DNA from 2 places in the Alkalibacterium iburiense genome. Region 1 is predicted to be linked to the other one. Evidence: predicted binding sites of a transcription regulator. Region 1 holds the regulator's gene; the other holds the start of a gene.
The links. Region 1 encodes Rex, which represses fermentation and respiration genes when NADH is low (regulators of the CRP and FNR family bind a similar motif). Its sites were predicted from a motif close to TTGTGAANTANTTCACAA; they were not measured.
Positions count from the first base shown of each region.

Region 2: ABDZ53_RS09200 (GntP family permease) is a predicted target of Rex. The motif match lies at 2,533-2,550, and genes of this name have one in related genera.

Region 1 covers NZ_BAAACW010000039.1:47,690-51,400, reverse strand. Annotated here, with positions in the region: gene ABDZ53_RS03315 (ABC-F family ATP-binding cassette domain-containing protein) at 1-1,108, opposite strand, end outside; gene ABDZ53_RS03310 (redox-sensing transcriptional repressor Rex) at 1,435-2,127, shown strand; gene ABDZ53_RS03305 (DUF4305 domain-containing protein) at 2,215-2,421, opposite strand; gene ABDZ53_RS03300 (CPBP family intramembrane glutamic endopeptidase) at 2,464-3,120, opposite strand; gene groES (co-chaperone GroES) at 3,358-3,642, shown strand; gene groL (chaperonin GroEL) at 3,685-3,711, shown strand, end outside.
Region 2 covers NZ_BAAACW010000110.1:43,383-47,093, forward strand. Annotated here, with positions in the region: gene ABDZ53_RS09185 (nuclease-related domain-containing protein) at 1-482, shown strand, start outside; gene ABDZ53_RS09190 (class A sortase) at 540-1,235, opposite strand; gene ABDZ53_RS09195 (CdaR family transcriptional regulator) at 1,348-2,448, opposite strand; gene ABDZ53_RS09200 (GntP family permease) at 2,595-3,711, shown strand, end outside.

The DNA.
Region 1 (3,711 bases):
TTTTGCCAATACCATTAGGTCCAACAATAGCTATGGCATCTTGTTTGCGTATATCCAAGTCAATACCACCGGATAAAGCTTTCTCACCGTATCCGATATCTAAATTATCTGTTTGAATAACGACCTGCCCAGAGGGTCTATTGGTAAGAAACTGAAAATGGGCACTTTTTTCATCCCCCATGGGCTTAGATAAAGGCTCCATCTTTTCAAGTTGCTTGCGACGGGCTTGTGCCCGTTTAGTAGTGGATGCGCGCACGATATTACGTGCCACAAAATCTTCCAGACTAGCCATCTTCTTTTGTTGTTTTTCGAATACTTTCCATTCTCGTTTGATTCTTTCAGCCTTTAAATCCAAATAAGCAGAGTAATTTCCAGGATAATGAGACACACTGCCTCTGGAGACCTCATAAATCTCATTTACCACTTTGTCTAAAAAATACCGGTCGTGAGAGACAATTAAGAGAGCTTTTGTGTAGCTTTGAAGATAGCTTTCTAACCAGGCCAATGTATCGATATCTAAATGGTTTGTGGGTTCGTCTAAAACCAGTAAATCTTTCTTTTCTAATAATAAACGGGCTAAGGCCAATCGTGTTTTTTGACCACCAGAGAGTTGTTCAATAGGTGTATTGTAATCTTCTTCGTAAAAGCGAAAACCATGAAGGACAGATTTGATCTCACTTTCAATGCCATATCCGTTATTTTCCTGAAAGCGGATTTGAAGCGCATCATATCGACTAAGAAGATCTTTATATTCTACTGTATAGTGATCTAAATGCGGATCACTGATTTGCTTTTCCAACTGGGTCATTTCTGATTGAATAGCCATTAAAGGTTCGGCGATTTTGAACATTTCTTCCCAAATCGTGAGGGAAGACTCCAAGCCTGTATGTTGATCAAGATATCCAATAGTCATATCTTTTTTCTTGTGAATTTCCCCCTCATCTGGTTCCGTTTTGCCTGAAATGATATCCAGAAGGGTTGTTTTTCCAGCTCCATTTCGACCAACTAATCCTATTTTAGAGGAGTCTTTAATCTCTAAAGAAACATTATCAAAGAGCGTTTCAGCTCCGAAATGTCGTGCAATTTTTTGAGTTTGTAATACAATCATGATAGTTTCCTCTTTTTCTAAGCAATCTTATCTTCTCTTAGTTTAGCATAATCGCACACGTTAACAAACCCTATCTGGTCCCTGTTACGGGATAACTAACTTAAAGTAATATGTGCATAATCAGTGGTAACGTTCACAAATGAACAAGAAGAGTAATGGGCTGTTTATGAAACTTTAAGCTTTCCTTTAGAGATAAATCTTTATTTTACTCATAATAGTGGTATAATAAATTATGTTCTAAGGTCACTAGTTTGTGAATGCACAAAAAGAATTGACTGATTGAGGATGAAACCCTAAAGTTATATATTTAAAAGAGGAGAATAAACATGGCAGAAAAGAAAATACCAAAAGCAACAGCAAGAAGATTGCCTTTATATTATCGCTATTTACGCTTTTTATATGAAGCCGGAAAAGAACGAGTTTCTTCAGCTAAGTTAAGTGAAGCAGTAAAAGTAGACAGTGCCACTATTAGACGAGATTTCTCTTACTTTGGTGCACTTGGAAAAAGAGGATACGGGTACGATGTCGAATCCTTAATGAATTTCTTCAGTAAAAAATTAAATCAAGATCGCTTAACGAATGTTGCCTTAGTTGGAGTTGGAAATTTAGGACAAGCCCTATTAAATTACAATTTCCGTCGCAACAATAATATTCGAATCAGTGCTGGGTTTGATGTTCATGAAGACCTTATTGGAACAATTCATCAGGGTGTCCCTATTTATCATGTAGATGAATTGATTGAACAACTGGATATGCAGCAGATTGATGTGGCTATTTTGACCGTTCCTTCTGATATTGCACAAGAGATGACAGATAAGCTGGTTGAAGGGGGAGCGAAAGGGATTATGAACTTTACACCAATCCGAGTCACGGTACCTAAAGGCGTACGGGTTCATAATGTTGACTTAACAAATGAATTACAGACACTTATCTACTTCATTAACTATTACCAGGATTTTGCAGATGATTCAGAAGAAGAGGCAGATAATCCATTAGACGATCTTTTTTATAACGACTAGCACAGACAAAAGCACGACCCTACTTCCTTTATTAAATAAGGAAAAAGGGTCGTGCTTTTAGTTATGAGAGGAATCACTGCATGGATGTCAGTTTTTCTTCTGATGTTTTTTTATTCGATAATAGACTTCTGCTAAACGCGTCCCTTGAACAAAGTCTCTTGTCGCAATAAGGGCAAAAAGTATGGAGAAAAGGCTCCATCCGCTTGAACCTACTGAATCAATTGTAAAGTAAAGAAAAAGCAGGAAGAAGACATATTTAAAGCCAATTTGAAATTTGATTTGTTTTTCAGTCATCTTGAATCCTTTCTATCTTTTAGTCCTATTAAGACCTTTCATTTAAAGCAAGTTAAGAACAACTGCCATAATATTCATCAAGCAGTGAGCAATAATGGGAGTCCAAATATTTTTCGTTTTGTAGTAAAGCCACGCAAACACAAAGCCCATAGATGAATAAACTAACAGTAAACCGTCAAAATGGATAAAAGCAAAAAGTAAAGAGCTGACTACCGCTGCTCCTATGCCTCCGATTTTATCAATAAGCATACCGAATATGGCTTTTCTAAAGACAAATTCTTCCATTATTGGTCCGGCAATACCTGCTAGAATTAAAAAGACAGGGTAACTTGATACAATTTGCATAATCTGTTCTGTGTTTTGAGATTCCATGGGGGAATTTAAGACGATCACTTCGATGATGCTCGCAATATTTTGTACAAATAAGGCTATAAACACCCCTGCAATCCCCCAAGTGAGGATTTCTTTGCGCTGTTGTGAAAAAGAATCTTCGAAATCAAATTGCATCTGCTGTCTTCTAACAATCCATATCATTCCAAGAGCTCCCAAGCTGAACATCACAATGGAAAAAGTGAGGAAGAGTTCTGGTCCTGAAGATTCTGGAAAGTAAAAAGGCACAATGGCTGTGACTAACTGAATAATAATATAAAGTACAATGATTTGTGTAGCAGCTTTCTTATTACTTCGGTTAAGGTTCATTAGTTTCATCCTTTAGCAATTAAAATCCATAATACTAGTAATTTAACACAAATCAAGAAGGGTTTCCACAAAGGAAGAAATCTATTTTTTTCAAATTTAGGACTTGCAAGATTCATGAGTTTTGAATATACTAATAAGTGGAGTTAGCACTCGACACCTTAGAGTGCTAACACTCACATCTCACTAGTAGACTAGTGAATAAAAATAACGACTAATATTATACGGAGGGATTTCAACATGTTAAAACCTTTAGGAAATAGAGTACTGCTTGAAGTACAAAAAGTAGAAGAAACAACTGCAAGTGGGCTTGTATTACCAGATTCTGCTAAAGAAAAACCTCAGACAGCAAAAGTTATTGCCGTAGGAGAAGGCAGAGTATTAGATAACGGCCAACGTGCAGCGGTTGATGTATCAGTTGGTGACGAAGTCGTATTTGAAAAATATGCTGGTTCAGAAGTCAAATATGATGGAACAGAATACCTCGTTGTAAAAGATACAGACATTATTGCGATTGTGGAATAATTAAGTCGATCACTATTACTTAACTAAGGAGAGGACATACACATGGCTAAAGATATTAAATTTTCTGAA
Region 2 (3,711 bases), on a different contig from region 1:
ACATACCTAAAGAGGATGGCAGCACGTCAGAGGTTGATTTAATCATGCTGGCTGAAACGGGCATATATGTCTTTGAATCTAAGAATTATAGTGGATGGATATTTGGGAATGAAAAGTATAAACAATGGACTCAGACGATGCCAAATGGGCAGAAATTTAAATTTTTCAATCCAGTCTGGCAAAATAATGCTCATATCAATGCAATAAAGAAATACTCAGGATTAACTGATAGAGATTTATTTCAATCCTACATCATCTTCAGTGAGCGCTGTACCCTAAAAGATATTACGATCCATTCTCCCCGCATCAAAGTGATGAAAAGAAATAGGCTTCATTCTATTATAAAACAAGATATAATGGAATCTGAAAAAGTCCTATCATTGCAAGAAGTATTGACGCTTTTCAACCAGTTAAACAAACATACTCTAGCGGATGAACAAACTAAAAGAGCGCATATAGAACGTGTAAAATTAAAGAGTTGAAAGCTAAAAGCAGACCCAATCGGATCTGCTTTTTTGTTGAACTTTGTTTGATAGAATTTAGAAATGATTCATTGCTACACCAGCTTCAGAGTATGGATGTGTTCCAACTAATTCTCCTAATACAAAATAACGATCGCCTGTATTTACATCATCAACATAAAAACAATTCATTAAAGACACAATAGCATTCCCATGTTCTTCAGCCAATTGATCTTCAATCATTTCTACTGCAGTAGGGGGAACAATTAACGTGTCATATACGTCGTATTCATATATCATCTCTTTATCATTCAATAAGATTTTATCCCCAATGTTCAATTCTTCTAGTCTGCCAAATAATTGACCACTATGAGTATAGTGCCCTGCCAGAGAATAGTTACTTTTCCCCATCGTCTGATTCTCTTTCATTGTCCCAACCCCAGCATTTAAAATCTGATTTGTAATCCCTTTAAAAATTGTCAACTGTACATCAATACTAGGAATAACGATTTGTCCTAAAACTAGATTGCTATCGAGATTAGCAGGATCAAAAAAAGTATCGGTTGGACTGATGTCATCAATGGCTGAAAAGTCAAATTCAGCTTCTGATTCCACATTACTTCGTAGTTGATTGGAGTCAAGAGTATGATACATGTCATCGACTCTAGTGACATGGTTATTGATATTATATTCTGCCATTTTTGGAAGAGAAAGCATGACTATCCCAATTACGATGAATAAAAGACCTATTAAAGTTACTATCCGACGTTTCATATTTAGTCTCCTCACTAAATATATTCTGAAAACCTTGAATCTTCATACATCTAGTGTAATTGAAAAAAATAAAATTACAACTTGTGTTACTGAGGCAACAACATATAATCTTTCATTTATCATTCAATAAAAAAGCTAAATAAAGACGTACATAGTCATTTAGTACTTTCGGATCGTATCCAGTGTACGTGTAAATTTTATTCAGTTTATATTGAAAAGAGTTTTTATGGATAAATAAATGTTCGGCGCTTCTAGACAAACTCTTATTAAATTCACCGTAAGTCAGCAGCACTTTTTTAAGTTCTACATACTCCGTTTCTGGAATACCCGATAAGATTTTATCTATAAAAGGTCTTTTGTTCTTTTTGGACAGGTGGGAGTATAGCAGTCCTAAATCCATGTCATTATATTCAAGTAATCCCTTTTTATCATAAGAGATATTCCAGCTGAGTGCATCACGAGCGTGCTGAAAGGCTTGGCTGGCCTCATCTTCTGAAAAGCTTAATGAGCTTACTCCAAAATAAAAAGGCGATTTGAAAGCAGAGCTTATTTTTTTGCCTAAAGAATCCAGTGTCTTTGAGACTGCTTGGGCATTACTATCTTGTATGAGTAGAAACAGCTGATTATTAAGTATGGTGTATTTATATTGGGAAGTATGAAAGAACTCTTGATCCAGTAGGGTATAGAGATCCTCATAGCGAAAAGATCCTTCCCAATCTAATTGCCCAACTGCTGAAATATGTGGTCTTGAATAATCATAACTGAAAACATCTGGCTCCTCAAAAGATGAAGGGGCCGTATGATAGGTAAGGAGTTTTTCAATGATATACCTTGATTGATTTCTTTTCTGCAGAGTAATATTTTTCAGAAAGTCTTCTTTAATCAAAATTTCAGTCATCTTCTTAATGATTTCTCCATTTTTCATGACCTTTTCCTTTTCACCAGTGATTCCTATAACTCCAATGACTTCTTTTTCAAATGTGATGGGCATATTGATTCCTTTTTTGCTGCCAGTGAACTGATTGTTACATTCAATCACTAGAGGCTGTCTTGTTTTTAAGACCGTTTCTGCACCTCCGTGAAAATTCCCGATTCGAGAAGAATCTGTGCTGGCAATGATGATGGCTTGACTGTTCATGAAGTTAATCTCCTGAGAAAGAACAATTTTCATCTGTGAGACGATTTCTTGAGCAATAGTAGCGGAAATTTCCATTTTAAACCTCCTATATGGATTCATCTCTTATTATATTTGGTCTGCAGGACAAAAACAATGCTCAATAAATTAGTCTTGAAGATATAGTAAACGGATTCACTAAAGAGTAAGATTAGCTTACAACAGATACATAAGGAGGAAGAAAATTGGATATACAAGTAACTGCTTTAGGAGCCGTAATTGGACTCATTATTGCAATCGCTTTAATTTTTATAAAAACACCATCTGTTTACGGGTTGTTAGTTGGTGCTTTAGCTGGAGGATTAATTGGTGGAGCGAGTTTAAGTGATACAATCACCTTGATGATCGGAGGAGCTCAAGGGATGATGACGGCCATTTTGCGTATTTTAGCAGCCGGTATATTAGCTGGTGTCCTCATCGAAACAGGAGCGGCTGAATCCATCGCACGCACTATCATTTCAAAAATTGGGGAAACGCGAGCCTTGTTTGCTTTAGCGTTAGCCACTTTGATTCTAACCGCTGTAGGGGTATTTATCGATATTGCCGTTATTACCGTTGCCCCAATTGCTTTGATTATTGCCAAGAATGCCAAGTTAAGTAAAACGTCTATTTTACTTGCTATGATTGGTGGAGGAAAAGCCGGTAACATCATGTCACCAAATCCTAACACAATTGCTGTATCAGATGCGTTTGGGACACCTTTGACTTCAGTGATGCTAGCAGGAGTGATTCCTGGGATTTTCGCTTTATTTGTTACTTACTTTTTAGCTAAACGCTTAACGAACAAAGGGGTAGAAGTGGCGCTGGAAGATGTGGATACGGATGAACTGACAGATAAGGAATTACCTAGCTTTATAACAGCCTTATCCGGACCGATTGTAGCCGTTCTTTTACTTTCACTCAGACCTGTGTTTGATATTGTCATTGACCCTATGGTTGCCTTACCTTTAGGGGGAATCGCCGGTTCACTCATTATGGGTAAATTCAAAGGAATTATCGATCAAGCGTCCTTTGGATTAAGTAAAATGTCTAACGTCGCTGTTCTTTTAATCGGAACAGGTTTAATTGCTGGAATTATTTCAAATTCCACATTAGGCGATGTCCTAGTTAATTTCATTGCCAATATTGGCTTGCCAGAATATTTACTTGCTCCATTTGCCGGGATTATGATGTCTGCCGCTACGGCTTCAACCACGTCAGGATCCATTGTCGCGAGCTCTGTATTTAGTACAACGCTTATGGAGTCTGGTGTGTCGGCTATTGCTGGTGCCGCTATGATTCATGCAGGCGCAACCGTTTTAG